DNA from 4 places in the Paenibacillus hebaui genome. Region 2 is predicted to be linked to each of the others. Evidence: predicted binding sites of a transcription regulator. Region 2 holds the regulator's gene; each other region holds the start of a gene.

Evidence for each region. Region 2 encodes Rex, which represses fermentation and respiration genes when NADH is low (regulators of the CRP and FNR family bind a similar motif). Its sites were predicted from a motif close to TTGTGAAATATTTCACAA; they were not measured.
Region 1: the regulator Rex is predicted to act here: its motif matches at 2,803-2,820, upstream of ACR32F_RS30620 (cytochrome ubiquinol oxidase subunit I).
Region 3: the regulator Rex is predicted to act here: its motif matches at 4,801-4,818, upstream of pflB (formate C-acetyltransferase).
Region 4: the regulator Rex is predicted to act here: its motif matches at 4,609-4,626, upstream of ACR32F_RS29955 (formate/nitrite transporter family protein).

The regions. Positions count from the first base shown of each region.
Region 1 is NZ_CP196836.1:6,809,417-6,817,259, forward strand. Features, by position in the region: gene cydD (thiol reductant ABC exporter subunit CydD) at 1-262, opposite strand, end outside; gene cydB (cytochrome d ubiquinol oxidase subunit II) at 264-1,280, opposite strand; gene ACR32F_RS30620 (cytochrome ubiquinol oxidase subunit I) at 1,264-2,679, opposite strand; gene ACR32F_RS30625 (hypothetical protein) at 3,259-4,557, shown strand; gene ACR32F_RS30630 (glycosyltransferase) at 4,557-5,486, shown strand; gene ACR32F_RS30635 (glycosyltransferase family 4 protein) at 5,488-6,921, shown strand; gene ACR32F_RS30640 (class I SAM-dependent methyltransferase) at 6,918-7,589, shown strand.
Region 2 is NZ_CP196836.1:4,371,964-4,379,806, reverse strand. Features, by position in the region: gene panD (aspartate 1-decarboxylase) at 1-278, shown strand, start outside; gene ACR32F_RS19270 (tetratricopeptide repeat protein) at 372-1,019, shown strand; gene dinG (ATP-dependent DNA helicase DinG) at 1,161-4,016, shown strand; gene ACR32F_RS19260 (redox-sensing transcriptional repressor Rex) at 4,234-4,890, shown strand; gene ACR32F_RS19255 (amidohydrolase) at 4,874-6,181, shown strand; gene ACR32F_RS19250 (cell wall elongation regulator TseB-like domain-containing protein) at 6,222-6,752, shown strand; gene ACR32F_RS19245 (hypothetical protein) at 7,057-7,584, shown strand; gene ACR32F_RS19240 (AAA family ATPase) at 7,577-7,843, shown strand, end outside.
Region 3 is NZ_CP196836.1:4,744,769-4,752,611, forward strand. Features, by position in the region: gene ACR32F_RS21530 (extracellular solute-binding protein) at 21-1,385, opposite strand; gene pflA (pyruvate formate-lyase-activating protein) at 1,607-2,359, opposite strand; gene pflB (formate C-acetyltransferase) at 2,461-4,719, opposite strand; gene adhE (bifunctional acetaldehyde-CoA/alcohol dehydrogenase) at 5,576-7,843, opposite strand, start outside.
Region 4 is NZ_CP196836.1:6,649,711-6,657,553, reverse strand. Features, by position in the region: gene ACR32F_RS29980 (ABC transporter ATP-binding protein) at 1-557, shown strand, start outside; gene ACR32F_RS29975 (glutathione peroxidase) at 819-1,301, shown strand; gene ACR32F_RS29970 (FAD-dependent oxidoreductase) at 1,764-3,125, shown strand; gene ACR32F_RS29965 (hypothetical protein) at 3,259-3,744, opposite strand; gene ACR32F_RS29960 (hypothetical protein) at 3,937-4,440, opposite strand; gene ACR32F_RS29955 (formate/nitrite transporter family protein) at 4,714-5,565, shown strand; gene ACR32F_RS29950 (molybdopterin-containing oxidoreductase family protein) at 6,006-7,843, shown strand, end outside.

The DNA of each region.
Region 1 (7,843 bases), 2.4 Mb from region 2:
GATCCGTTCCTGTCTTCTCTGCATACCTCGAAGTAACGAGCTGCAACCAGAAGGAAATGGCATAGCGGGCAGCAAAAGCAGCCAGGAACAGCAGCAGTACAGGGTATTGCTCCTTTACGGAAGATCCTTCAAACAATGCCGTTATGACCTGCGCCAGCCATTTGGCCTGCATAATAATCGTCATCGCCTGCAAGAGCACCAGCGCTGAAACCAGCGCCAGTACGGGCCGGATGCCCGGCAGCTTCAGCAACCCCCGTCCCATGTCAGTACTCCAGGTGATGCTGCTCGTTCAGACGTTTGCGGAAAATGTAGTAACTCCAGATCTGATAACCGAGTACAAACGGCAGCAAAGTACAAGCCACGATGGTCATCACTTTGAGTGAATAGGCACCGGATGCAGCATTGTAGACGGTCAGATCAAACGCCGGACCCAAGGAACTCACCATGACTCTTGGAAAAAGACCGATAAATACGGAGGCAAAAGCAATAGCAATCACGGCTCCCGTCATCCCGAACGCCCAGCCCTCACGTTTTTGACGAACGAAGTAGGCAGCCAATGCTAACGATACCGCTCCAAGTGTAACCATAATCCAGAGTGCCCATCCACGTACGGCGAACACATCGGTCATGAAGTATGTCATTCCTGCGTAGACCGCAAGGATTGCGGCCAGCGGCAGCATCAGTTTTTTCGCCGTATTCAAGGCACGTTCTCTGAGATCACCCACTGTCCGCAATGAAGCAAACAGCAGCCCATGAACCAGACACAGCAAGGTCACACTTAAACCACCCACGACGGAATACGGATTAACAATATCCAGGAATCCTGCGCGCATCTGCATCTCCCCATCAATGGGCAGACCCTTCATCAGTGTGGCAAAGACAACCCCGAACAAAAAAGGCAACAACGCACTGGAGACAACGATGATGACATCCCATGTTTTGCGCCAACGTTCATGTCTCATTTTGCTACGGAATTCAAAGGCCACTCCACGGCCAATCAAGGCCAGCAGTACCACAACAAGGGGCAGATAGAACCCGCTGAACAACGTGGCATACCAATGCGGGAAGGCTGCAAACATAGCGCCCCCTGCTGTAATCAGCCACACTTCGTTGCCATCCCAGAACGGGCCAATCGAGTTGATCAGGGTGCGGCGTTCACGATCCGTTTTGCCAATAATTCCGGTGGACATGCCCACTCCAAAATCAAAACCTTCCAGAAAGAAAAACCCTACGAACAAAACAGCAATCAACAAAAACCATAACTCACTTAGTGACAACAGAATAACCCCCATCCACGCCGAACGGATCGGCCGATTCATCGTGATCCTCCGGCTTATCGACTGCGTAAGGCCCTGCTTTGATTTCACGAACGAACAGATAAACCATCACTGCGCCCAGAATCGCATAAGTCGCTGTAAACGCGATGGTGGAGAACAAAATCTGCCCTGCGGACACATTCGGTGACACTCCGGCTTCAGTCGTCATGTACCCAAATACCGTCCACGGTTGCCTTCCTACCTCGGTCATAATCCAGCCCGCAGTATTGGCGATAAACGGCAGTGCAATGGCCCACACCATCAGACGCATAAACCACTTGCCCGCTCCCTCCAGCTTCCTGCGCATCGCCAGATAGGTACCGTATATAGCAAGCAGAATCATCAATCCGCCGGCAGCAATCATGATGCGGAAACTCCAGAAAGTTGTCCGTACCGGAGGAATGTAATCTCCTGGTCCGTACGTCTGCTCATACTCTGCCTGCAATTCCTTCATGCCTTTAACACTGCCGGAAAACTTGCTATAGGACAGATAACTGAGTAGTCCCGGAATTTTCAGCTCACCAGAACTCTCCTGCTTATCCGGATCAATAAATGCCACGACAGTCCAAGGCGCAGGATCTTCTGTTGTTGTCCATGTCCCTTCACTGGCAGCCATCTTCATCGGCTGTGTCTCGACCAGATATTGCGCCTGGAAGTGACCCGAGAAGGCAACACCGATTGAAGAAATAAGAGCAATGATGATGGCAATATTAAACGATTTGCGGAAGATCTCCACGTCTTGCTTCTTCATCAACTTGTAGGCACTAATTCCCGTCACCACAAATGCACCCGTCATTAACGCACCGAAGATGGTATGCGGGAACTCGACCAGCAGCTGACCATTCGTTATCAGTGCAAAGAAATCATTCATCTCGGCGCGGCCATTATTTATTTCGAATCCGACCGGATGCTGCATGAACGAGTTGGCTGCTAGAATCCACAGCGCAGACAGGAATGTACCCACGAATACTAGCCAAATACAAGCCAAATGCGCTTTTTTGGACAATCGATCCCATCCAAAAATCCAAATCCCAATAAAGGTAGACTCCATAAAAAACGCCAGCAAAGCTTCAATCGCCAGTGGCGCACCGAATACGTCCCCGACAAACCGGGAGTACTCCGACCAGTTCATACCGAACTGGAATTCTTGAAAAATACCTGTGACCACACCGACGGCAAAGTTAATCAAGAATAGCTTGCCCCAGAATTTGGCCATCGTTTTGTAAATTTCCTTACCCTTGACTACGTACAACGTCTCCATAATCGCTACCAGCAGCACCAGACCGATGGAAAGCGGCACAAAAAAGAAATGGAAAATCGTTGTAAGCGCATATTGGATACGCGACAACATGATCGGATCCATACCGTTACCCCTTCTTTCTGTTCATATCGCAGTTTTACATATCTGGCATTGAAGCTGCACCTTCGATGTCTGTTCGCCAAATACGTTTGATGAACGTATTGTGCCAGATTGGCTATTTTATACATGTGACAATTATCACAAAGTCTGCCAAGACAGTGAAAAAAAGTGACGCTGGTCACACAATAGATAAAATTCAGCCTAATCTTCAAGTGCGTGTTCAAAAAGTCTGTTTTTCAGTACCGAGAAGATGGAATGAAGCTAGAAATGGAGTAGCGGAGTGTAGGGAAAACGACGTGAGCAACTACAATGTTTCCGAAGGAAACAACCTTCGCAAGCATATGCTTATTCGGCTGAATTTCAACTTCGATGCTGATGATGCTGCTAGGCATGATTCGTAATCAAAAGCGGACTTTTTGAACAACCTCTTTAAGCTCGCCAGCTTCGTCTATTCACGGAAGTTGCTCATGTTTGGGACGGAACGCCCATATGTTAGAGTCAGGCATACAATGCGCAATGCTGTGAGGGCTTTACATATGGAGCATTTCTGCAAATCCAACAATAAAGTGAGGTGATGAACTGATGGAAGAACTTGCTCCACTCCCGGACTCGAAGCCCCAACAAGATATCCATGCAGGGCAAGTGGATACGGCACGATCCCCGATTCGTTATATTCTGTTCCCTCGAAAGGGGGGATGGTCCACGTTCCCCTATCCAGATATCACTGCTCTGCTGGCAGCCGAAGGGGTCGTCTACTACGTCAGCAGCCTGGAACGTTCTGAGGATATGCCTACGGCCATTACCGTAATTCCACTCTCTGAGGCAGAGAGCATGCTGCAGGAACCACACACCGTCGCGGTAGTGGCCCATCCCTACTGGCTTACGGCAACGGCTTCGCTTGAACCGGAGCTATGTATTGCACTGCTTCCCGAGCCGGTTGGTGATGAAATTGAGTCTCCCTTGTGGGAGAGCTGTATCTCTAAGCTGATCGGCATCTCCGATCTGGTGGGTACATCATCGGAAACACGGTACATGAAGCTCGTATTCCAGGGAGTACGCGCCATCTGGCTAAACGGAGAAGATCCTTCACCCGCTGGAACAATGCAAAAGGATGACCTTGAAGTCCCTCTTCGGGACTACGAACTGTTATTTCTGCATGCTCTGCGGCAGACCCTTTCGGGTGTCCAAGATACGGTAACCCCGCTTCAATGCAGTGTGCGGGCTGACTTCTACCGTCAGCTCCGATCCAAAACAGGAGCGCATGAGACGATTTCCTTTTTGCTGGCAGCCTATGAATATGTGCTGGGAGATTCCAGAGCAGCCGCTTCACTCAAGGAGTCATTCACCCATGCGGTAACGAGCGGGCGCAACGATAGTGTGAATTCACACTACCGCTTCCTCTCTGCCATTCACGCCAAAGCCGGGGAAATTGAAGAAGCCCTGCAGGTTTACGGAATCAGTGCAGGCAATGAACAGGAACGGCATCATTATGAACAACTCTGCCGCTGGCTGGAAGCCGGAGAAGATCAGCTCGTACGAGCGGAACTGCTGCGTCTGAATGACGACTATGGAACCGCCCTGCGCATACTGGATGAACTCGGTGGAGAAACGGCACGACATTGGAAGTTCCGCATTTATCAAGAGACCGGACGTGTGGAAGATGCGCTGGCACTGGTTCATGAGGTCGATATCCAGGATAGCCCCAGTCGCCGCGATTATCAGCAATTGTCGGGTACAGCCATGGCGCTACGCGGTGAACGTCACGGTGCAGTGAGGCAGTTTCTCGAAACGGCATTGGACGATGAAGATGCACTGGCCCAGATTGTAGAGATGGAACTGCTGGAACATGCCGTACAACAATTGCTGGGGGAGGTGCCATAATGCTGGACCCGAAGAAACGAAGGCAACATGTGAAGGGTCCGATTCTACAGTCGGTCAGCTCTGCCGGAGGAACCCTTTCTTCCACCGGAACACCGAACGAACCAAACAATCAGAACAGCGGCTATGCAGAAAATACTCTGGAAGACCAGGATAAGCCCAAGCAACAACAGGAAACCTCGGTGTTACAGGGGGAGTCCGCATCTATTCGCCGGGTTCGCAAAAGTCAGGACAACAAATTGACCGCCATGCTTCAGGTTCGCAATGAGCGTGGGCGATACCTTGAAGAAGTGTTGGACGATCTGAGTGAATTCGTGGATGAGATCGTCATTGTGGACGATGCCAGTACGGACGGAACACCTGATATATGCAGAGCTTATCCTAAAGTCGTTCGCCTGGAGGTGCTGGAAAAGCCATTATTTGCCGAGGAATGGAGACTGCGGAATGCTCTATGGCAAGCAGCTGCGGGTACCTCCCCAGATTGGCTGCTCTCGGTGGATGCCGATGAACTTTACAGTATGGAAGCCAAAGAAGCCATACGCGCTCTGATTAATCAGGAGTATGCGGACTGGATTGGATTCCGATTTTACGATATGTGGGGTGGCCGAACCCACTATCGGGAAGATGACCTCTGGGGTCTGCACAGAAGACATACGGCTTCACTTGTGCGCTACATGCCGGGTTATCCCTATTTTTATCCTCAGCAAAATCATCATGTGCCTCGTCTTCCGTTGCCCTGCACCGTATTACCGGGCATCAATACGGAGCTAAAGGTACAACACCTCGGCTGGTCGGGCAGCCTGGAGGATCGGGTCCGTAAATACTTGCGTTATAAACGCATTGATCCTAACGGGGAGTGGGGAAATCTGAAGCATTACGAGTCGATTCTGGACCCGGAGCCCCGGTTGATTCCCTGGAAGGAGGAGCGGTGAGATGGGCGTGATCAGCATTTTGACACACAGCTTCACCAATGGCTACAACCGGGAATTCGGCCGGGTATTTGGTGGTGGGCTGGAGCGTTATATTTTGGATCTGTGCAGTGTAATTCGCGGACTCGGACATATCCCGGAGGTTCATCAGTTGTCCTATTTCGAAGCGTTTCAGACCCGAACAGAACAAATCGATGTATTCGGTTATGCCTACGATATGAATGATGTGCCCGAAGCCTTCGCCCGAATGGCAGCAGCAGCACGCGGTCCCGTGATCTATGCAAGCTGTCTCTGGCAACCCATTGCCTACAAACCCGGCAGTCTCGGGATCTGCCATGGCATTAACTGGGATCGCCCAGGTCTGCCCCTGAATACCAAGCAACAGGTCGCCGAACACATCCAGCAGGCACTGGACGGACTTATACGTATCGTATCTGTGGATTCGCATTTTCAAACCTTTTGCCGGGCAGCATGTACTTTCAACGATCCCGGACAGGTTGTCCTCATTCCAAATACAGTCGATACGTCCTACTTCACCCCCGCACCACCCAGACGCACTTTCGAGCATGAACAGGAAGGCGAATGGCTTGCAGCATGGAAGAAAGATCTGGCGAGTCATGAAGAAAACGTTGGTGCAGCTATATCAGGACTTAATAAAACAAAACTGGGTGCAAAATGGAATAACGGAGAAGGCAGGCAAGCGGTGGTCAGCTCGGAGATCGCGGCAATCGATTATGAACTGCAAGTTCAGGACAGCAGTCCAGACCCCTATGGTTGGCAGCATGGTGTTACCAGCGATAAACCTCCCGAGAAGCAAGATGACGATAGCGTTGCTGTGAGACATAGGCCCCTCTCTCGTCCTCTGCGCGTTTTATATCCACGCCGCATTAGTATGGAGCGGGGGATTATTCCGATGATGCTGGCAGCAGACCGTCTACTGGGTGCCTTTCCTGATCTGGAGATTGAATTTGCCGGAGAGCTAGTCGAAGGCAGTACGGTGGGCCGATCCTTCCGCTATTGGCATCGTACTCACCCGCATGCGGATCGAATTATACAGCGCACCTATGATTTTCGGGACATTCGCGAGGCGTATCATCAGGCAGATATCGCTGTAATTCCAACGGTCTTCTCGGAAGGAACTTCCTATGCCTGTCTGGAAGCGATGAGCTGCGGGCTTCCCGTAGTTGCTTCTAATGTTGGCGGACTGAATGATCTGATTCAGGACGGTTTCAACGGTCTGTTGGTCCCTCCCGGCGAGGAGGCACTGACCGCTGCGCTAGTACGTCTCGTTCAAGACCGAGCAGAACGGGAACGGTTGGGTATTTACGCGCGTGAGACAGCACTGTCCTATGATTTATCCCATTGGCGGCGCAGATGGAGTACAGTGTTAACATCTTTTCTGGCAGAAGCAGGATTAAAGGAGGGAATTCGGGGATGATGGATATACCTGAACCAACTAAATTAATGGAATCAAGATACATTCGGGAGAGTGACCCCAAAACGAATACACTAATCTTTCCACTGCATCCGGCATGGTGGAGCCGCCCCTACGAATATGAATGGGCCCGTCAGTTCGCACGTCAGGACGACGTTGTGCTCGATGCTGCCTGTGGCATCTCCCATCCATTCAAATTTTGGCTCGCAGAACATTGCCAGGAAGTCCACGCCTGTGACTGGGATGAGCGTATTTTGTCTGAAGAAGCCATCAGGCTGGACATCGCCTCTGATTTTGGTGAGCAGGCAGCACGTAATCTACCGAATTCAAGCCTCGTCAAATTGCACCGCGCTCAGGCCAATCTAGCTCAGCTTCCGTATGAAGCCGGCAAATTTGACCGCGTGTTCTGCATCTCTGTATTGGAGCATCTGGATGCAGGCACGATGCTGCGAGCTTTTCGTGAGTTCGCCAGGGTGCTGAAGCCGGATGGAAAGTTAATCGCAACCTTCGATGTGCCCGAGATGCGTCCCGATCTACTGGAGACGATCATGGCTGTCACTGGACTGACCATTGAAGGCAAGCTGATCGTGGACGAACCGGACGATGCCATCTGGTCTGACATGTATGGCGCGCCGATTCGCTGTTTCCGGGCAGTCATTCGCAAGGAATGATATAAGTTGAGTCTAGATAAGTTAAACGAATGATTTTACACTAGGCCGCTGGCGGTCAGAACAATCCTCCGATGGAAGTCCGATAGTGGACAACTGAGCTTACACAGTTGCTTATTTGAGCATTTTGCATAGATCCAAAGAGTGTCTTCCAATCAGCAATATCTAGATCGCAATGCCTCTATTCGTCTATACTTCGGTTGGATCGGGGTGCTTCTTCCCGTCCAACTCTTTTACCCGGAGCGAGTTAAATCGAA
Region 2 (7,843 bases):
CCGACCTGATGGAAAACGAGAAAGTGCAAATTGTAAATAACAACAATGGAGCTCGTCTGGAAACTTACGTCATACCAGGACCACGCGGAAGTGGAGTTATCTGTCTGAACGGAGCAGCTGCACGTCTGGTGCAGCCCGGGGATACGGTCATTATTATTTCCTACGCAATGATGTCTCAAGAAGAGGCAAATTCTCACAAACCTACAGTTGTATTTGTAGATGGGCAGAATAAACCTGTGCAAACGATGAAGCATGAGGTTCATGCGACAATTATGTAATCGACTGGTAAGAGGAATGAAATCGGGCCATCAAGCAAAAAATGAGTACAGGTCACTGCACTAATCCATTTTTTCAAGGGTGGGGATGCAACGATGTTCCAGCATGTTTTCGCAGAAATGAACGACATGTTAGATGAAATTATCAAGCGCTATCCTTCCGCTGAAGGCCTGAACAAAGAGGAATTGCTGCAAAAGTGGAACTTGCTGAAGCGAATGAGTGACTGCATGATTGATGAGTGGCTGATGTTTGAAGAAAAGATGAGCCAAGTAAGGGAAAGGGAAGTGGTTAAACCCGCTTCTCTTGAACCGGAACAGGAAGCTGTGACGGCTCTGCCTGAACTTCATCTGGAATGTTTCAGTCGAGGCCAGGGATATTTCAAACTGCAGATGTATCCGCAGGCGATTATGCAATTTTCCAGAGTTGTGACCGACTATCCGGAGAGTGCCCTAACTCGTTTCTACCTGGCTCTTGCTCATCTTAATCTGGAACAAGTCACCGAAGCCGGATTACATTTACATCGGATCATGCATCTGAATGGCTCACCGAGATTAAAAGGACTGGTATGTAATGTCCTGGGCTGTATTGAGGCCAAGCTTGAGAACCCTGATGGTGCATGTTCACTATTTGCACAGGCGCTTCAGCATGACCCAACGTTGACCGAACCACTGTACAACATGGAAGCCTGCCGGTTGAACAGCGGACAATTGCAATATGCAAATCAGCTGACTGCCCTGAATTAAGGGTGTTTGGCGGCATGAAGACGGTGTTCCCTCCTCTGGCATAGCGGCGGGGACACCGCCTTTTTTGTCAGTTAATTTTCAAATGCCCTTTTTTTTGCTATGCTGTAACATAGACTGGAATGGAAGGGATCGTACATTGCAATGAAATTTGCCGTATTGGATTTCGAAACAACCGGCACGCAGTCCGACGGTGAGATTATACAGACCGGACTCGCCATCATAGATCATGACAACAGCATTACTCAAATATATAGTTCTTATGTAAATCCTGGTGTGCCGATTCCTCCATTTATAACGGGGTTAACCGGTATTACCGATGAAGACGTGGCAGATGCTCCCTCATTAGAAGAGATGATGATGGAGATGGTTCCGCTGCTGGACGATGTCGTTCTTGTTGGGCACAACGTTTCTTTTGACTTTTATTTTCTGCAAAATGCTTTGGATCGTTGCGGTTATCTGCCGTTTACCGGAAGGATACTGGATACGATTGATTTCCTGAAGATTACATTCCCATCCTTGGGCTCCTATCAGCTCGGTTATGTATCTTCCGAATTCGGATTTCAACATGATCGCCCTCATCAGGCAGACAGTGATGCACTTGCGACAGCTTATGTGCTCCTAAAGTGTTTCGATGAGTTGCGCGAATTGCCGTTGATAACGATTCAGCGCCTTAGTGACCTGTTTGCGCCAGAAGATAGTGATCTAGGTTGGTTCTTCGATGGAATGCGCAGTGAGAGGGAAGCAGAGCCCATTCAAGATCTGGATGGACATACGTATTACCGTCAGCTCGCGCTAAACGTAAGTGACTGGACTGATATTGGTGCACCGCGTGATGAGCGGGAAGGCAATCCCCTGGAAGGTGTTAGCTTCGAGCAGTATATGGATCAGGTCAGAGATAATCTGAAAGAGACGTTGGATCATTACGAGGAGCGCGAGGCACAAACCCAGATGTTCAGTACGGTAAGGCAAGCACTGGATGAAGAGAAACATCTCTTGATTGAAGCTGGAACAGGTACAGGGAAATCACTAGGTTATCTATTGCCTGCGATCTATGAAAGTGTGAAGCAAGAACAGAAAGTCATGGTCAGCACACATACGATAAACCTGCAGGAGCAATTGAGAGAGCGGGATATTCCCATGCTGACCAAAGTCGTTCCTTTCCCGTTTAAGGCGGCTGTGTTCAAAGGACGTGGGCATTATCTATGCTTGCGCAAATTCGAGCACAAAATCAACAAACGTGAATTTGCTACACCCAAGGAGGACTACTTCACTGCGGCACAGATGATTGTCTGGCTCACCCAGACGGAGACCGGAGATGATGAGGAACTTAACCTCAGCGGCCGCGGAGGAGACTTCTGGGAGACCGTTCAGAGCGAGTCGGAGTCTTGTCTTGGACGCTCCTGTCCATGGTTCCGCAAATGTTTCTATCACCGGGCCAAACATGAGGCTGGACTGTCCGATATCGTCATTACAAATCACTCGAAATTGTTTACCGATGTCAAAGCAGCCCATCAGCTGCTGCCTGCCTACGAAAGTCTGGTGATCGATGAAGCCCATCATCTGGAGGACGTGGCAGGTAAGCACCTTGGCCTGCATATGAAATATTTCACGTTGGTCCATACATTGACTCGACTGTTCAAAGACAGCCGGAACGGTCAACTCCCGATGCTGCGTTCTCAATTGTCAGGTCATGAAAAGTCAGCGCAGTGGGGTTCCGTGATTGATCAGATGTTCCCACTTGCGGTTGAAGTTAAGGAGATGTGGGATCGGTTAAGTGATACATTGTTCGGTCTGCTGCCTGAACGAAGTGATGCTTCTCCAGGAGAGACGGGACAATTTTCCCTCCGGTTGAAACCTTCACAAAAACCTGCCAAATGGCAGGAGTTGCAGGATGTTGAGAACCAGATTTATGTAACGCTTGGTGACTTGATTCGTAAGGGCGACAAGCTGCTGCTTGAGGTAAAAGAAGATCAGGATGATTATCAGTCTGATAGTCTGATCACGGACATTACAGGCCTGCTCAAGGATCTGGCTATGATCAAGGATAATCTGCGTTTCTTTATGCGCATGGATGATGCCAATACCGTTTACTGGATGGAGGCTAGTGGCCAATTCCGCAGTAAATCACTGCAGCTGTACGCTGTTCCTGTTGATGTCAGTGCACAATTGAAGGATATGTTCTTTGATAAAAAGAAAAGTGTTGTGCTTACATCGGCTACGCTCTCCGTTGACAAGTCATTTCAATTCATGATTGAACAGCTTGGCTTACAGGAAGCTTCCGAGAATAATCGTCTATTGACGTCCATGCTGCCGTCTCCATTCAACTATCGCGATCAGGCCCTATTGGTTATTCCGCGTGACTTCCCAAGCGTGAAGGGCAGTGTAGGTGATGCTCACTTTGTGGAAATGCTGGTTCATTCACTGGCGGAGACGGCCATCGCAACGCGTGGGCGGATGATGGTGCTGTTCACTTCCTACCGCATGCTGAGACAAGTCTACGACCCGCTTAAAGAGGCATTGTCCGGCAACGACATCTCCTTGCTGGGGCAAGGGGTAGACAGTGGTAATCGCTCCAAGCTGACACGCCGTTTTCAGGAAGCAAAAGCAACCGTGCTTCTCGGAACAAGCAGTTTCTGGGAAGGGGTAGACATTCCCGGAGAAGCCTTGACCTGCCTAGCGATTGTCAGACTGCCCTTCCAGCCGCCAAACCATCCTTTGGTTGAAGCGAAGAGCGAGCTTTTGCAGCAACAGAAGAAAAATCCGTTTACGAAGCTGTCTGTACCTCAAGCGGTCATCCGTTTCAAACAGGGTTTCGGCAGGCTGGTTCGTACTGCCCAAGACAGAGGTATTGTCATTGTATATGATACACGCGTCATTGAAGCTTATTATGGCAAGTACTTTTTATATTCATTACCAGGTCCCAAGATGGAACATATGCTCACGCAGCAGATGGTTCCACGGATTGCGGAATGGCTCGAGAAACCAGCTGAGGAATAGCAATAACAGAGATGTTTCACCTGCTCAATCCTTGCAGGATGCTTGGATTTAGCGGTAAACTTTATGGATCATTCCTCTTCAAATATTTACAATGTAATGCACTTATTGCTTATATAAAGAGCATTCTATATGATTCCTTATCTTTCGTAATGGTTTCATGTGGATTGCTCCACTTTTTTCATCAATCTATCGAGGCATTGGTCAGGGGGAGCATATAATGAAATCGGATAAAATTTCGGAAGCCGTGGTGCGGCGCCTGCCTGTTTACTTGCGCTATTTGAGTGAATTGCATCAGCGTGAAGTCAATACGGTTTCTTCTCAAGAACTTGGACTGAGACTGGATCTGAATCCGGCTCAAATTCGTAAAGACCTGGCTTACTTCGGTGATTTTGGTCGTAAAGGTATTGGTTATGACGTTTCTTATCTGATTGAGAAAATTCGTCATATCTTAAAAATTGATCAGCAAATCAATGTAGCTCTTGTCGGAGCTGGTAATCTAGGACAGGCCTTGTCTAATTACAACGCATATCTGAAAGATAATATGAAGATTGTCGCTATATTTGATGCCTACGGTCCGAAGATTGGCAGTCAAATCAATAGTCTGATTGTTCAGCCGATGAATGAGTTAACGGATTCGGTCAAAAAGGATAACATTCGTATTGGAATTATTACAGTTCCGGATACGGAAGCTCAAAATGTAGCTGATCAGCTGATTGAATCCGGGATTGAAGCGATCCTGAATTTTGCACCGACGATTCTGAAAACTCCGCCGCATATCCGCATTCATCATGCCGATTTTACGACGGATCTGCTTAGTCTGGCTTATTACTTGGAGAACGGAAAGGACGACGAGGAAGATGACGACAACAAATAGATGGGTAATTCACAACGGCAAATTTGCCGTCAGTGAGGGTGCGAAATGGAAAGTGGTTCAAGGTTATATGGTCGTGGAGGATGACAAGATTGTGCATATTGGTGAGACATTGCCGGAAGGAGACGAAGGTCTGACCAAGGTTGATGGAAAAGGACTGTTCTTCCTGCCGGGTCTGATCAATACGCATGGTCACGCGGCTATGTCGCTTCTCAGAGGCCATGGAGACGATCTGGCGCTGCAGGTATGGTTGCAGGAGAAGATGTGGCCAATGGAAGCCAAGATGACGTCTGAGGACGTATACTGGGGCACATCGCTATCCGTGCTTGAGATGTTGAAAGGTGGAACAACGGCATTCCTGGATATGTATGATCATATGGATCAGGTTGCCAAAGTTGTTGAACAGTCCGGCGTGCGGGCAGCACTGGCCCGTGGTGTGATCGGTCTGTGCTCCGAAGAAGAACAATTGCGGAAGCTGGAGGAGTCGGCTGCTTTTGCTCGTGAATGGAATGGACAGGCAGATGGACGAATAACAACCGTAATCTCTCCACACGCACCCTATACTTGTCCTCCTGACTACATAGAGAAGCTGGTGCAGGTTGCACATGATCTGAATCTGCCGCTGCATACGCATATGTCTGAAACGCTTCGTGAAGTGGAACAGAACGTGACAGATTATGGATTGCGTCCGGTCGCACATTTGGAGAAACTGGGCTTCTTCTCACGTCCCTCTCTGGTCGCACACGCGGTGCATCTGAATGATGAAGAGATTGAAATCCTGGCACGGCATGATGTAGCGGTTTCCCATAATCCAGGTAGTAACCTGAAACTGGCTTCCGGTGTTGCGCGTGTCCCTGATCTGTTGAGAGCAGGTGTTACCGTTTCCCTCGGAACAGACGGACCGGCGAGCAACAACAACCTGGATATGTTTGAAGAGATGAGACTGGCTGCATTGATTCATAAAGGCGTATCCGGTGATCCTACGGCAGTACCAGCAGGAGAAGCGCTTACGCTCGGAACTTCGTATGGTGCAAAATCTATTTTCCTGAACAACACAGGTACACTGCAAGTAGGCATGAAGGCTGACTTTATTGCTCTGAACATCGAACAGGCCCATTTCTACCCGCATACGGATCTGATTTCCCATACTATTTACTCGGCATCTGCCAAGGACGTGGAGCATGTGTGGGTGGATGGTAAACAACTGGTCAAACATGGTGAATGTCTTACGATGGATGAAGAGCGCATTTTGCGAGAATCCCAACTGGCATTTAATGGTCTGCTCGCCCGCTAATTACAGGACAGCAGCGTCCTAGGGAAAGGAAGTTCGGCTTTTGAAGAAAAAAAAGAAGTGGATATGGATTTCGCTGCTGCTCCTGATTCTGATCCTGTTTGGACTTCAGCGCTATTATGTCTATGTAACCCAAGACCAGCGCCAAGAAGAGGCATTGGCTATACAGGCGGCACAGGAACAGCTAGGGATCACATCTTATGAAGAACTGCGAAAGTACGTCTGGGGACAGAAAGACGGCGGAGATAATATATACTGGACCTTGATCGGCAAGAATAAGGATAATCAGGAAGTTGTGGTGTGGGTCAAGTTTGACAAAAATAACAAACCAGTCACCGGTGCCAAAGCGGTTCATAGTGAACTATTGCAGAACGGCATGTCTGAAGCGCAAATTCGGAATCGATTCATCTCTGAAGTACCTGCTGGAGAGATTAAGAGAATTATGCCTGGTGTAGTTAACGGAATCTATGTATGGCAAGTCTATTATAACGATGATACACACAATTATTATCGCTTTTATCGCTTTAGTAATGGGGAGCAGGTTGATCTCGTCTACACGATCCCGAATAGGTAGATCAGCTAGCATACCCGTTATTTTCTGGGAAATGATTGCAAAGAACCGGCAGACGGAAACCCGACTGGACCGGTTCTTTGGCGTATATTCAATATCAGTTTTGATTTAAATAGTTAAAAATATTAATTTATTCATATTTTCGCCTTCGAAATTGTATATACGATGTGATATACTCAAATATGTATTCAAGGTAACATCAAACACAAATAATCCTGTTGGGTGCATCACAGGAAAAGCGTACATTAATTCATAATTATGCCTATAAGCTATAGGATGGGCCAAAATCATGGGAGGGGAAACTCACTTGAAGCTAAAAGTATTGCCTATTGCTTTAACTGCCGTCATTTCAGCCGTTCTGTTGTTTGGAGGTTGGTTTGTGTATCGTCAGATGGCTGTGCAAGGTCCAATTCAAAACATGGTGACCCAGTATGATGGAGTCAACGATGTTCAATTAACTATTAACCGCAATGATGTGCAGTTGAAACTTGATCTGCAGCCAGATGTTGATTTGGGCAGGTTGGTACAATATATTCACAAAGAAGGACAGACTTTAATTGGTACCCGCTCGTTAAAGCTTGATGTGGTGGACCATTCGAATGAAGCGTTAGAGTCTTGGTGGGGTGACGCCATGTTTACCGTAGCTCAGGCGATGGAAAACAAGCAATACACCGAGATTACACCAACCTTGTCCAAGATGGCGACGAATGGAATCAAGGTCAATACAGCAATGGACGATAATAATGTATATGTCAGTCTCAGAGACGGTGATGCCAGCAAGTTTATTATTCTGCCGCGTGTGCCCGGTCAGATAGGAGTGTGGCCCAATGCCTAAGTGGACGAAAGAAATTGCCATTGGATTTGTCCCTGTATTGATTGTTTTTCTTGCTTTTATAGGTGTAAACATTGTTCCGATTCTGATCGCGCTGATGGTTGTCGGAGCGTTGTTACTCGTGATGCAAATGCGCGGCGGGATTACGGTGGGAGCGGGTGAGGAGCGCAAACGCAAGAAAAAAGGACCTTCCAAACTTACCTTCGAAGAAATTGGTGGTCAGGAAAGTGCCAAGCAGGAACTTCGGGAAGCGCTTGATTTT
Region 3 (7,843 bases), 370 kb from region 2:
TTCTTACCTGTACAGCTCCACTATTCAACCGAAGCATTTGCCTCTTCCTGAACCTTTTGCAATTCTTCCGCCATCTTCTCTGGAGTGGTCTGTCCACCAATCAGCTTCTGAATTTGCAGGTTGCTGATCTCTGTAGTCACATCAGCCTGAACGAGTGCATCAAATGCTGGGAATGAAGTCTGGGATGCATTCAGGACCGCCACGATTTCCTTCATCAACTCATCCGTGATGCTGTCAGTCAGTACCTTCTCATCCAGTTTCATCGCTGGTAACACGCCATCTTCCACGAGCCCGCGTACTTGCATATCTTCGTTGTAGAAATTTTTGATAAACGCTTTGACAGCCTCCAGTTTCTGCGGGTCATCCGCAACGGAAGCGGAGAAACCATATCCATTATTGACGTCACGCATCAGAGCCGTCTGATCTCCTGCACCATTCTCTACCGGAGGCATGTTGAAGAATCCAACCTTGTCAATGAGCGATTCTCCGCTCTGCCCTTCCTTGAATACAGACGATTTCCATGTTCCGTCATACATCAGAATGGCTTCACCGCTCGTGAATTGAGTGGTGTATTCCGCATATTCAAAGCCAAGTTCGCCTTTTTTGAAATAACCTTTATCGACCCATTCTTTATGCTTCGCAAATCCCGCAACAACGCCCGGATCGGTCCACTTGGCTTCACCTGTCGCGAACTTTGCCGTGATATCAGGTCCGGCATAACGGGACCAAAGGTGGTTGGTTAACATGAGTGGAACCCAGCCTGCCTTGGAAGCAGAAGCAAGCGGGACTTTACCGTCAGCCTTGATCTCGGCCAGCATGTTGTCCAGTTCAGCCATCGTTGTAGGCGCTTTCCAACCTTTTTGTGCAAAATACTCTTTATTGTAGAAAAATCCTTCCCCCGATCCCCCAATAGGAAGCCCATACACCTTGCCTTCATAAGTGAATGGCTCAAGTGAGGTAAACTGGTCCTGGAGGCCCAGCTCTTGCAGAATTGGCGTCAGATCCAGCAACATGCTTTCTTTGGCATAGACTTTGGAGTCTGGACTGCCAAACAGTTCGAAGATATCCGGCGGGTTGCCTGCTGCCATCTCTCCACGAAGCTTTTCCTTGCGGTTCACATCCGATTCAACACCATCCAGCGTAAAAGTTAGATTAGGTACTTCGCTCTCCACTTTGTCCACCACATCCTGCAGAATGGCCAGCCTTTTTTGTTTGTCGGCGCCCACCTGAGTGTGACGGAGAAGCATCTCAACCGGTTCCTTGCTCGTCTCTGCAGGCGCATTGCCTGCTCCTTGCTGTGGTTCGTTACTTGAGCTTGCACATCCCGCCAGTGTCCACGAAGTGATAAGCAATAATGAAAGCAGCAATGTCATTCCTTTTTTCATCTGGTTGACCCTCCTCAACGTATCGAGCATTTGGCTTTACACTCTGATTATAAAAAGCCGAAGCTTACATCGTAAGGATGACAATTCATCAATGGAGGGATAAAATCCTTCACTGGGCCAATAAATCAACTGCCACACATCGGATAACAGCAAAAAAACAGCCCCTGCGAAACGTGTTCGCAAAGACTGCTTGGTTGATAGATCCTGTATATAAAAGCTAGTTACTTATTGGAGCAAGCCATGCCCGCTGTTTCGGAGCGGCCTTGTTCAATCAGGCGATACGCCCGCTCTACTTCCTCTTCACTCGGAGAAGGAACACCTTCCAGCGGATATATTTTCCCCATAGCTTGCCATTTGTAGATGCCCATCTGATGATAAGGCAGGATTTCGAACTTCTCGACCCCATTTAATGTGCCTATAAACCTTCCGAGGTTGAGCAAATCCTCTTCCTCGTTGTGAATGCCTGGTACATACACGTGGCGAATCCACATTTTCCGTCCCTGATCCGATAACCACTGTGCGGTCTTCAGTGTTCTTTCGTTGGATTTACCCGTCAGCTTGATATGCTTCTCATCATCGATATGTTTCAGATCCAGCAGAACCAAGTCCGTGTTATCCAACAGATCGTGAATCCGATCCGGTTCATTGAAACCATTGCTATCCAGCGTCGTGTGTAATCCCCAACGGCGTTTCGCTTCCTTGAAGACTTCGGCTACAAAATGAGCCTGCAATGTAGGCTCCCCACCAGATACCGTGAGTCCCCCGCCAGAGCTGCGATAGTAAGTGAGGTACGGCTCAATCTCGGCCAGTACCTCCTCCACGCTCATTTCCTTACCACCGTCCAGTGCCCATGTATCCGGGTTGTGACAATACTGGCATTTGAGTAGACATCCCTGCATAAAAAGCACGAAGCGGATGCCTGGGCCGTCAACCGTCCCGAAAGTTTCGAGTGAATGAATATGTCCGTTAACCATGCTGCCTCTTCCTTTCTGTATCCGCATCCGCTGTGCGTTTAATATGTGTTCAATCTTTTCTCAAGGCCATCTTCTTATCTCAAATTCATGACATGCAATGATTACATGGAGCCATGGAACGTCCGGTTAATGACATCCAATTGTTGCTCACGAGTCAGCTTGATGAAGTTAACCGCGTAACCAGATACCCGTACCGTCAATTGCGGATAGTTTTCCGGGTGGTCCATGGCGTCAATCAGTTGCTGACGATCAAATACGTTTACGTTTAGATGGTGTGCGCCTTGACCGAAGTATCCGTCCATCATGGCAACCAGATTGGATTTACGTGTATCCGACTCTTTACCCAAGGCTTTAGGTACAATAGAGAACGTATTGGAAATTCCGTCAAGACTGTGTTCATACGGTAATTTGGCTACAGAGCCCAGGGATGCCAGCGCACCTTTTTTATCTCGGCCATGCATTGGGTTCGCCCCTGGTGCAAACGGTTCGCCTGCTTTACGACCATCCGGTGTTGTACCTGTTTTCTTACCGTATACCACGTTGGAAGTGATCGTCAGAACGGATTGCGTTGGAATCGCATTACGATATGCTTTGTGTTTGCGAATCATACCCATGAAGCTTTCTACCAGTTCAACTGCAATGTTGTCCACACTGTCTTCATTGTTACCGTAACAAGGGAACTCGCCTTCGATTTCAAAGTCAATCGCGATGCCTTGTTCGTTGCGGATCGGTTTAACTTTGGCATATTTGATTGCACTCAGGGAGTCTGCGGCAACCGAGAGACCGGCAATACCACAAGCCATTGTACGAACGATGTCGCGGTCATGCAGTGCCATTTCAATGCGCTCGTAGCTATATTTATCATGCATGTAGTGAATGACGTTGAGTGAGTTCATGTACAGTTTGGCGAGCCACTCCATCATCGGTTTGAAACGTTTCATAACTTCATTGTAATCCAGTACTTCGCTTGTAATTGCTGGGTATTCAGGTCCTACCTGAGCGCCGGATTTCTCATCACGTCCACCATTGATCGCATACAGCAATGCTTTCGCCAAGTTGGCACGTGCCCCGAAGAACTGCATTTGTTTACCAATCTTCATGGCGGATACACAGCAGGCAATACCGTAATCTTCACCATAGATTGGACGCATCAGATCATCATTTTCGTACTGGATCGAGCTGGTTTCAATGGATACTTTCGTGCAATATTCTTTGAAAGCTTCCGGAAGCTTGGTAGACCAGAGTACAGTCAGATTCGGCTCGGGTGCAGGACCCAGGTTGTTCAGAGTGTGCAGGAAACGGAAGCTGTTCTTAGTTACCCGCGTTTCTCCGTTCACGGACATGCCGCCAATGGATTCGGTTACCCATGTTGGGTCTCCACTGAACAGTTCGTTATAATCCGGTGTACGCAGGAATTTGACGATCCGCAGTTTCATTACAAAGTGGTCAACCAGCTCCTGTGCCTGTTCCTCTGTTAACATACCTTCTTGCAAATCACGTTCGATGTAAATATCCAGGAACGAAGAGACACGTCCAAGCGACATCGCCGCACCGTTTTGCTCTTTGATCGCAGCCAGGTAACCGAAGTATAGCCATTGGAATGCTTCTTTTGCCGTTGTTGCTGGTAAGGAAATATCGAAGCCGTGCATTTCACCCAGTTGTTTCAGTTCCTGCAATGCACGAATTTGTTCGGACAATTCTTCACGTAAACGAATGACATCTTCATCAATTACGTCCACTTCGAGTGCATTCAGTTCACCTTTTTTATTCCGAATCAGGAAGTCCACACCATAGAGTGCTACCCGACGATAGTCACCGATGATCCGGCCACGGCCGTAAGCATCTGGCAATCCTGTAATGATCCCTGCTTTACGTGCTGCACGCATGTCGGATGTATAAGCATCGAATACGCCCTGGTTATGTGTTTTGCGAATGTTCGTAAATATATCAATGACTTCTTGAGGCATTTCGAAGCCATAAGCTTCACAAGCATCAATCATCATGCGAATTCCGCCGAATGGTTGAATGGAACGTTTGAATGGAGCATCGGTTTGTACACCGACAATCTGCTCTTTGGATTTATCCAGATAACCTGGTTGGTGAGATACAATGGTTCCTGGCGTGTTCACGTCAACATCGAGCACCCCGCCGTTATCGCGCTCTTTTTTGGTCAAATCAGATACGATATCCCATAACTCTTTCGTATTCTGGGTTGCACCTGCGAGAAATGCTTCATCGCCATAATAAGGGGACAAGTTGTGTACCAGAAAATCATTCACGTCTACGGATTTGGTCCAAGTTCCTTTGGTAAAGCTTCTCCAGCCTGTTAGTTGTTTGACATCTTTTTCGATCACCGACATAGTAATCCCTCCACAAATTTGGATTTCCGGACACATGACAGGATGCTTCACTCGTCTCATCTGTGCCCAGAGCCGCGATTAATGTGATTAATTTCACATGTGAGCCGGAACACGTTCTCTCTACTTGGGAACCGGAACCGCGGAATGAATGTTTTTCTTACATTTTCAGTATACGACTTCGTGCTTTCACCATCTGTGATTTTTGTCACAAAGTCAGTGACCTTCCTCACTCCACCTGCGCTGTGTCTCATTGAACCCTATAAAATTCACACTTAGCCACTGCGTGGGCAGAACAACTTCCGATCGCTGTTATCCCCGATTTCAATTGGAACTATATAAATTGAACGAAAGGATATGTACACTGGCCACTCCAAGGATAGAACAACCTTCCGATCGCTGTTACCCCCAGATTTTTTTGATTCCCTTTAAAAAGGGGAAAATCCGGGGATAAAGGCGAACGCTATCGCTTCTTCAGGTTATTTCTATCCCCTTCGTTCTTGTGTACATGTATAGTTCAATCTATATAGCATTATAGGTTGAACTCATGCTTGAAAGGCGAACGCTTCGCTTCTTCCGTTTTTTCTGCCCTCTCCGTTGTCGTGTGAATATCTTGTTCAAATAGCCGCATCACGGATTCCTTGTTACCTCTTATAAAAAAGAAGCATTTGGACCTCTACAACTCGGTCCAAGCTTACTTAAATGAAAGAACATCTGAAAAAGCGGTCGCTTCGCTCTTCCGTTTTTCTGCCCTCTTCGTTATCGTGTGAAATACGGCAATCGGGGCTCCCCATCTCGGGGAACCCTGAATCATTGCCTCAATAATCTTGGCTCGTTGCTTGGTGTTTTGAATTAATTGTTATTCAAACTTTCCATAGAACGCATTGCGGTAAACGTCTGCCAGTTCAGTCACCAGCGGCAACTTCGGATTAGCGGTTGTACATTGGTCTTCAAAGGCACGATCTGCCAGATAATCCACATGTGCTTCGAAGTCTTTTGGATCAAATCCAATTTCCTGGAATGATTCCTCAATGCCCAGTGTTTTGTTCATTTTACGAATGGCATTGATCAGGCTTGTAACCCCTTCTTCTGTTGTACGTGCAGGCAATCCCAGAATACGGGCAATTTCCGCATAACGCTCATCCGCAACAAAGTGCGAATATTTCGGGAACGATGCAAATTTGGTCGGTTTTTTCGCATTGTAGCGAATGACGTGTGGCAACAGGATTGCATTGGTACGTCCATGTGCGGTGTGGTACTGTCCACCCCATTTGTGCGCCAAGCTGTGGTTAATGCCCAGGAATGCGTTGGCAAAAGCCATACCGGCAATCGTGGATGCATTATGCATTTTCTCACGAGCCAATTTGTCACCTTGCAGCGCCGATTGCTCCAGGTATTGGAACACCAGCTGAATCGCTTTGATCGCCAGACCATCCGTGTAATCATTCGCCATGACAGACACATAGGCTTCAATCGCATGAGTCAGTACGTCCATACCTGTATCTGCAACTGCTGTTCTAGGCAGGGAGTATACGAATTCCGGATCTACGATGGCTACGTCTGGTGTCAGCTCATAGTCTGCCAGTGGGTATTTGGTATTGCCCTGATTTTTGTCCGTGATTACTGCAAACGATGTTACTTCCGAACCTGTACCTGATGTTGTCGGAATAGCTACGAATTTCGCTTTTACGCCGAGACGTGGATATTTGTAGATCCGTTTGCGGATATCCATGAATTTTTGCTTCAGATCGTTGAAGTCGGTGTCCGGGTATTCATAGAACAACCACATCGCTTTCGCAGCATCCATCGGTGATCCCCCGCCGAGTGCGATAATGCAGTCCGGCTGGAAGCGGCGCATCATTTCTGTACCGCGATCTACCGTTGTTGTGGACGGATCGGGTTCTACATCGGAGAATACTTCGATCGCTACCGGCATTTGGCGTTGACGCAGATAATGCTCTACTTTTTCCACATAACCGAGTTTGACCATCATGGCATCCGTAATAATCGCAACGCGAGTGATGTCAGGCATTTTCGCAAGATACTGTGTTGCACCTTTTTCAAAATAGACTTTGTTCGGCACTTTGAACCACTGCATATTCACGGTACGGCGAGCCACCCTTTTCACGTTGATTAAGTTTACAGCGGTTACGTTGGAAGAAGTCGAGTTACGTCCATACGATCCGCAGCCCAGTGTCAGTGACGGCATGTTGGTGTTATAGATGTCACCGATTGCGCCGTGTGTGGAAGGAGAATTCACGATGATCCGTCCAGTTTGCAGGCGATCTGCGAACTTGCTGATCACTTCTTCGTTGTTCGAGTGAATGACCGAGGAGTGACCCATACCGCCAAAGGCTACCACTTCTGCTGCACGCTCAATACCCTCAGCTGCTGTTTTAACTTTATAACAAGCCAGTACCGGGCTTAATTTTTCAGCCGACAATGGGAACTTCGTTCCCACCCCTTCAATCTCGGCTACGAGAATTTTGGTACCTGCCGGAACTTCGATACCGCACAATTGGGCGATGCTGACTGCAGATTGACCAACAATCGCCGGATTCACCGCACACTTCTCAGCGTTTATTGCTCCTGCTGTCAATTTGGCTGCCTCGTCTTTGTTGACGAAGTAACAACCATTGGCAATCATTTTCTTTTTCACCTGATCGAAGATCGGTTCTTCAATGATGACCGCTTGCTCGGAAGCACAGATCATACCGTTATCAAACGATTTGGACAAAATCAAATCCGTAACCGCCTGGTTGATATTTGCACTTTTTTCAATAAAGCAAGGTACGTTACCTGGTCCCACGCCCAGTGCCGGTTTACCACAGCTGTAAGCTGCCCGCACCATGCCTGATCCGCCTGTTGCCAGAATGAGCGCCACATCGTTATGATTCATCAAGGCGTTTGTACGATCCATGGAAGGATCATCAATCCATTGGATACAATCCGCTGGAGCACCGTGCTTCACGGCTGCTTCCATCAGAATTCTAGCGGCTTCGCGGCTACAGTTCTGTGCAGATGGGTGGAAACCGAAGATGATCGGATTACGTGTTTTGATGGAAATCAGTGCTTTGAACATCGTCGTTGATGTTGGATTCGTTACCGGGGTGATCCCCATGATGAT
Region 4 (7,843 bases), 2.3 Mb from region 2:
GCTTTGGTTCCATGCGGGCTGAAGACAAACGCATGATTGAGTGGGCCATTGAAGTGACTGGAATGACGGAATTCCATGATCGCCCGATTGATCAATTGTCTGGTGGACAGCGTCAGCGTGCCTGGATTGCGATGGCACTTGCCCAAGAGACAGACATTCTTTTCCTGGACGAGCCGACTACGTTCCTGGATATGGCTCACCAGCTTGAAGTACTGCAATTGCTGGAGCAGCTGAACGCCACAGCCAACCGCACGATTGTTATGGTTGTGCATGACTTAAACCACGCTTCCCGTTATGCACATCACATGATTGGTATCAAAAAAGGTCAAGCGATCGCTACAGGGTCACCCGTGGAAGTCATGAACTGTGATGTACTTCGTGAAGTGTTCAACATTGAAGTGGATATCGTGGTTGATCCACGTTCCGGTGTGCCACTCTGCTTGCCATACGCTCTTGCTGGTGAGCGTCAGCCGTCAAAACCAGAGCAAATGATCATGAACACTGCGATGGTTCATGCGGGAGCACGAACAGAGCAACGGGTTCGCCACGCAACGTGAAGTTAATGGAATGGGCCATATTTGGCTCTAAATTATAGAATGAAGCCGCTGTGCGTTATTGCACACGGCTTGTTCGCATTCATGGGAGGTCTACATAATGGGAACGATCAGCTACATATGGTTATTGCACAGAATTCATTGAAGATTTGGTGATTGCATTGCATCAAGTCTATAATATGAAGACAGGCTGTGTGCCACTTTGTCACTTGGCATAGTAGAAGCAGCAGCCCAAACCTACATCTGTCATGGGAGGAATCAGTCATGTCCGTATATTCGTATCAGGCGGTAACGACCGCAAATCAGGAAGTTGCACTGGATCTGTATCAAGGCAAAGTATTGGTGATTGCCAATACAGCCAGCAAGTGTGGACTGACCCCACAATACGGTGAATTGCAGAAGCTCTATGATCGTTATCGTGATCAAGGCTTGGTTGTACTCGGGTTCCCTTGTAACCAGTTTGGAGGCCAAGAGCCGGGCAGCAGCGAGGAAGCAGAATCATTTTGCCAGATCAACTATGGTGTTAATTTCCCGGTGTTTGCCAAGGTTGACGTGAACGGTGAAGAAGCGCATCCTTTGTTCAAGTATCTGCGTGAACAGCAACCTGGTGTTGGTGAAGACGATAGCATCCAATGGAATTTCACCAAGTTCCTTGTGAACCGCGAGGGTGAAGTAGTAGGACGTGTTGAACCAAAAGAATCCCCTGAAGCCATGACAGCCGAGATTGAAAAGCTGCTTGGCGTATAAATGAATTGAGAAGCCTGCCTCCACATTTTGGAGGACAGGCTTTTTTTGAAGCAAATTTTTATTTCAGAATTTTACATCGTTCGATTCATCTTTCTTCCGGGTGTCCGAAGCGAGTTGAAGCAAATTGAGCGCATAGCTTATATGATGTTGAATTGAGCAATGTGCATATAACTTGAACAGCAATATACGGATTTTAGAAGTCATGTCGGAGCATAAACAGGTCCAGATCGGGGGAAAATGAAGTTAATAAAGATAAGCGAACGAATGACTTCCATGCAGGGGACGAGTCCTTTCGACAAATTTTTTTTGATAAAGCTATTGCAATGTGAAAAAGATCACATTATAATAAGTGTATAAAGTGAAATAAATCACATATACAGTATCGTTTAAGAAGTGAAATATTTCACAACCACAATGACGTTATATACAATCTCATTTATATATTTCGAGGAGGAACTTTTTATGAAAATCGCAGTTATCGGATGTACACACGCAGGAACCGCAGCCATCGTTAACACCGCCAAATTATACCCGGATGCAACCATCACGGTGTATGAGCGCAATGACAATATCTCCTTCCTATCATGCGGCATTGCGCTCTACGTAGGTGGGGTAGTGAAAGACCCTGACGGCTTGTTCTATTCTTCACCCAATCAATTGGCAGAGCTTGGCGTTGTGACTAAGATGCTTCATGAAGTGACGGCAGTCGATGCCGCGGGGCATACCCTTCAGGCTAAAAACCTGCAAACCGGGGAAGAATTTGAAGATACATTCGACAAGTTGATTGTAACTACAGGTTCATGGCCTGTCGTTCCGAAGCTTGAAGGCATCGAGATGGATAACATTTTACTTTGCAAAAACTACAACCATTCCAACACCATTATTGAAAAAGCCAAAGATGCCAAACGCATCACTGTAGTCGGTGCAGGATACATCGGCGTAGAGCTGGTGGAGGCTTTCCAGATGAATGGCAAGGAAGTTACACTAATTGACAGTGTTGACCGAATTCTGAACAAATATTTGGACCCTGAGTTCACGGATGTGATTGAAGATACGTTGACTGGACGCGGCATCAAGCTGGCGCTCGGCCAAACGGTACAGAAATTCACCGGAGAGAATGGCAAAGTGACCAAGGTCATCACCTCCAAAGGTGAGTTTGAAACAGATCTGGTTATTCTGTGCATTGGTTTCCGCCCAAATACTGCTCTGCTTAAAGACCAGGTGGATATGCTGCCCAACGGCGCGATCATCGTGGATAAATATATGCAAACCAGCCAAGAAGACATCTTCGCTGCGGGTGATAGCTGTGCGATTCATTACAACCCGACAGGCAAAGCATCTTACATTCCACTGGCGACCAACGCCGTTCGGATGGGTACACTCGTAGCCCGTAACCTGGTTCGTCCTACGACACCTTATATGGGTACACAAGGGACATCGGGTATCAAAATTTATGAACAAAATATCGCCGGCACAGGTCTGACCGAGACGTCTGCTGCTGACGAAGGTCTGATTGTTGAAGCGGTGATACTGGAAGACAGCTACCGTCCGGAGTTCATGCCAACCGCTGAGAAACTGTTGCTCAAAGTTGTATATGAGAAGGCAACTCGCCGTATCGTCGGAGCACAAGTGATGTCACAGGTTGATCTAACCCAATCGATCAATACCATCTCGGTCTGCATTCAGAACAACATGACGGTAGATGAGCTGGCCTTCATCGACTTCTTCTTCCAGCCACATTACAACAAACCGTGGAACTTCCTGAACACGGCGGGTCTGCAAGCACTGCCTCCAATAGAAGTAAAAGCACCAGCAATGGTGTAAGGAAGGTTTGATTAATTTATAGCAACAAATAACCCGATCGGCCGATGAGAAATCACCAGCCTGTCGGGTTAACTTTTTGTTACGGATGATCGAATAATTTAAGGATATGAGTTTTAACTTTCCTGTTTTTTCTCTATAGCTCGTTGTTGTTCTCAGCAGATATTCCCCATGCACTTCCACTCAGCAGATTTCCATTAGCACGATAAGTTATCGTATAATCTCCACCTCTAACTCCCTGTGGAGTATCCGTAAAGCTTCTCCAATCCAGAGTACCACCGGGAGCTATATCTTTACTGAAGTATTCTTTTTTTGTTGAATCGTGGACCATTACCGCTCTAATTGTATATTTTCCAGTATTTTTAATATAAACTTTGACATGGCCATATCCACCAGCGACATTGAACAAACTATTATCAGTGACTCCGGATAAGGTAGTTTTAAAAAGGTCTGAAGTTCTGAATGGAACAATAACAGGATCATCATCTTGAACAATAATCGGAGTTATAGACGGATTAACATTGGTAACTCTGTCTGTTTTTTGATCAGATGAAGCTGCTGCAACAGATACTGATGCTGCTAGTGACAAGGACAAAACGGATAATAAAAGTGCTTTTTTCATTTAGTGTATATCCCCTTATGTATGTGTAATGTTAATACATTACTATTAAACCATATATATAAATATAAATCAATATATTACCAATATAATTCCTTATTTTGTAACAATTCATGAATTTTACTATCCATATTGTTGTAGATAAATTCCAATTAATTAACTATGCACTGAACTTGAGGTTCCAAGATGTATAAATTACATATCAATGGCTATTTCAGATGATATTCCCCAAGCTTGCCCGCTAAAGTTGTCTCCATCAGCACGATAGGTGATGGAATACTTTCCTTCCTCAACGCCTTGTGGAAATTCAGTAAAACTCGTCCATTTAATAGTCTCGCCAGGGGCTACTTTTTCGACAAAATATTCGTCGCTTGAACGGTTATGCACCATCACCGCTTTTATCGTTTTTTTTCCAGAGTTCTCAATAAAGATTTTCACATGCTTATATTCTCCGTCAACATTAAAATTAGTAGATGTATTGTTTCCAGCTAATACCGTTTTAAATAGCGGTTTGGATTCATGTTCATGAGTTGTCACTGCGTGATCAGGATCTCCTATAGATACCGTTTCGGTGAGTTGACTCCTATTCTCGGTGTCTTTGGTTGTTACACGGGCATCTCGACTATTCAAAAAAACGTAGGATATGATACCCACCGTCAAGGCTAAACATAGAGTAGATATAAATGTTATTTTTTTCAATGGAGTATATCTCTCCTCACATACATAGTTATTGATTAAATTATAATTTAATATGATTTCTATAGAATATTCAAGTATTTTCCAAAAAAAAGTTTAAGTTACTTTTTATTCGTCTGCTAGTCAGTACGAAATTTTTTGAAAGCAGAGTAAAATAGGAACCTTCAGACTTTGTGATAAAAGTAACAAACCTATCGATATCTTCGCGTTACAATGAACTTATCAACCAACCAAACTGATTTAATTTGTTCATGAACCGTGAAGGAGAGGATCGATATGGCAGCAAAGACACCTCTTGAGGTTGCACAATATACAGCGCAAACGGGAATGAAGAAGGCTCAAAATCCGGTATCTTCTGTACTCGTGCTCAGTTTTCTGGCAGGGGCTTTTATAGCGCTTGGATTCTTGCTTGATGTTCGGGTGATTTCCTCAGCTCCGGCAGAGTGGGGGAGCCTGGTTAATCTGATCGGTGCGGCGGTATTCCCTGTTGGTTTGATGTTGGTACTCATAGGTGGCGGCGAATTGTTGACAGGTAATATGATGGCTGTTCCGCTCGCTACGATTGCACGCAAGCTGTCGGTAGGCGGCATGTTGAAAAACCTTACTTTAGTAACGTTAGGTAATTTTCTTGGAGCCATCTTTGTGGCCTATGCGTTTGGACATGTTCTTGGTCTAACTGGTGAGGGCGTTTACTTGGCTAAAGTGGTGGATATGGCTGGTCACAAGCTGCATGACAGCTTCCTGCAGGCCTTTATCTCCGGGATTGGCTGTAACTGGCTGGTTGCACTGGCGGTGTGGCTATCTTATGCATCGGATACGATGAGTGGTAAAATCTTAGGAATTTGGTTCCCAACGATGGCCTTTGTCGCTATTGGATTCCAGCACGTTGTGGCTAATATGTTTCTGATCCCTGCGGCGATTTTCGAAGGGCATTATTCGTGGGGACAATATATCATGAATTTCATTCCGGTATGGCTGGGAAATATGGCGGGGGGCGCACTGTTTGTTGCTGCTGCCTACTGGATGGTTTATCTGCGCAAGAGTGAGCCGGAAGTGAAACCAGAGGTGAAGATGGTGGTCGAACCTGTGGAGACTGAGGCTAGAGCGATGTGGAGCAAGCAGGCGTAGCAGATACAGTCGAACGACCCGTTATCATCGAATCGGCTGCATAAGTTCATCGTATCGTATATGGATATAGGCTAAGGCGATTCTGATCTCGTTCGGATCATGGCAATCATGCTGTGATGGAACGGGAATGGAATCGTCTTTTGGTTGTTGGATTTCCAGGCAAAATAAATTCGCCATGACAAGGTTCGGGGGAACGAAACCTGTTCATGGCGAATTTCGGGAGTGGTCCATGATATGGCATAAGGAGGAAGTGGGGAAACACTAGCCTAATGCCTTATTTTTAATTTACCCCTGCATTCCGAGAATGAATCATGGAGTATAAATATTTTTTTATACATTTTGGAGCGGCTGTAGCGGTGAATAAAGACTGTTCTCTTTACGCGATTACCTTGGAGAAGATATGATATAAGGATAGTTTTTGAAGGGGGAGAAACCTGGAAATGATCGATCAGGAGAATGGTGTATTTGCGGCAGTTTGCCCGCTCGACTGTCCAGATACTTGCGGCCTACTGCTTCACAAAGAGAACGGCAAAATCGTGAAGGTAGCCGGCAATCCGGACCATCCGATTACGAAGGGCGCCATCTGTAATAAAGTCAGAAACATGACAGAGCGGGTATATCACCCCGAGCGGTTGCAATATCCGATGAGACGTGTTGGAGCCAAGGGTGAAGGCAAGTTTGAACGAATCAGCTGGGACGAGGCGATTGGGGAGATTACAGCGAAATTCAGTTCGCTGTCTGAAACCTATGGACCCGAGAGTATCCTCCCATACAGCTTCTACGGCAACATGGGCATTCTTGGAGTAGATGGCATGGATCGGCGGTTCTTCAATGCGCTTGGTGCGAGTGTACTAGAGCAGACGATCTGTAACTCGGCCGGAAACACCGGCTGGAAATATACGATGGGTGCCAACCGGGGAACTCTACCCGAAGATACGGAACATGCGGATCTCATCCTGGTGTGGGGTGGCAACATCGTCAGTACGAATATGCATCAGGTGGTTTTGGCGGAGAAAGCCCGCAAGAAAGGCGCCCAAATCGTCGTAATCGACGTTCATCGCAATCGTACCGCCCAATGGGGAGATTGGTTTATCCCACTTTATCCGGGTACAGACAGCGCACTGGCGTTGGGATTGATGCATGTGTTATTCGAACAGGGACTGACGGATGAAGCGTTTATGCAAAAGTATACCATTGGTCATGAGGCGCTGCGTGATCATGTCCGCAGTTACACCCCTGATCGCGTTGCGCGTATTACTGGCGTGCCGGAGGAGACGATTGTGAAGTTGGCCAAGCTGTACGGCAACGCACAGGCAGCCCATATTCACATCGGGAATGGCCTCCAGCACCATGATAACGGTGGCATGAACGTGCGCAGTGTCGCTTGTCTGCCTGCTATTACAGGACAATGGCTGAAGCAAGGCGGCGGTGCCGTTCGTACCAACAGCTACGCGAGCACGAATAGCGAGGCGTTGGAACGTCCGGAACTGCGGCAGAATCCGAAGCCGCGTGTCGTGAACATGAACCGGATTGGCGAAGCGCTGCTGGAAGCGGAGCAGCCGATCCGGGCCATGATGGTCTATTGCAGCAATCCACTGGTGGTGGCACCGGATACCGAGCGGGTGGAGCGAGGTTTTGCACGGGAGGATCTGTTCACGGTTGTACATGATCTGTTCATGACGGATACGGCGAAATATGCAGATATTTTATTACCAGCCACTTCATCATTTGAAGCGACGGATCTGTATACCTCCTATTGGCATCAGTACGTTCATCTGCAAGAGCCAGTGATTGCACCGATCGGGGAGAGCAAGAGCAATGTGGAATTATTTTCACTGCTTGGGATGGCTATGGGGTACGATCCTGTGATCTTCGGAGAAACGCCGGAACAGATGATTGAGGACGCGCTTCAGGGCACAGGCAACCCATACATGAACGGAGTAACGTTGGAGGGACTGAAGCAGCATCGATTCGTGAAGCTGGATATGTCGCCACATGCTGCATTTCTGGATCAACTGCCTACACCTTCGGGCAAAATCGAATTGTATTCGGAGACGATGGAACAGAGAGGGCTTCCACCGCTCCCTACCTATAGCGCTCTGGTTGAAGGATATGATGGGGAGAATCCGGCTGGACCTGCCGATACGTATCCGTTGATGTTCTTATCGCCGCCAAACCATAATTTCCTGAACTCCACCTTTGGCAATTCAGCCAAACATCAGCGTTTGGAAAAGATGCCTCTATTGCAAATGCACCCCGAGGACGCTACCCGCAGAAA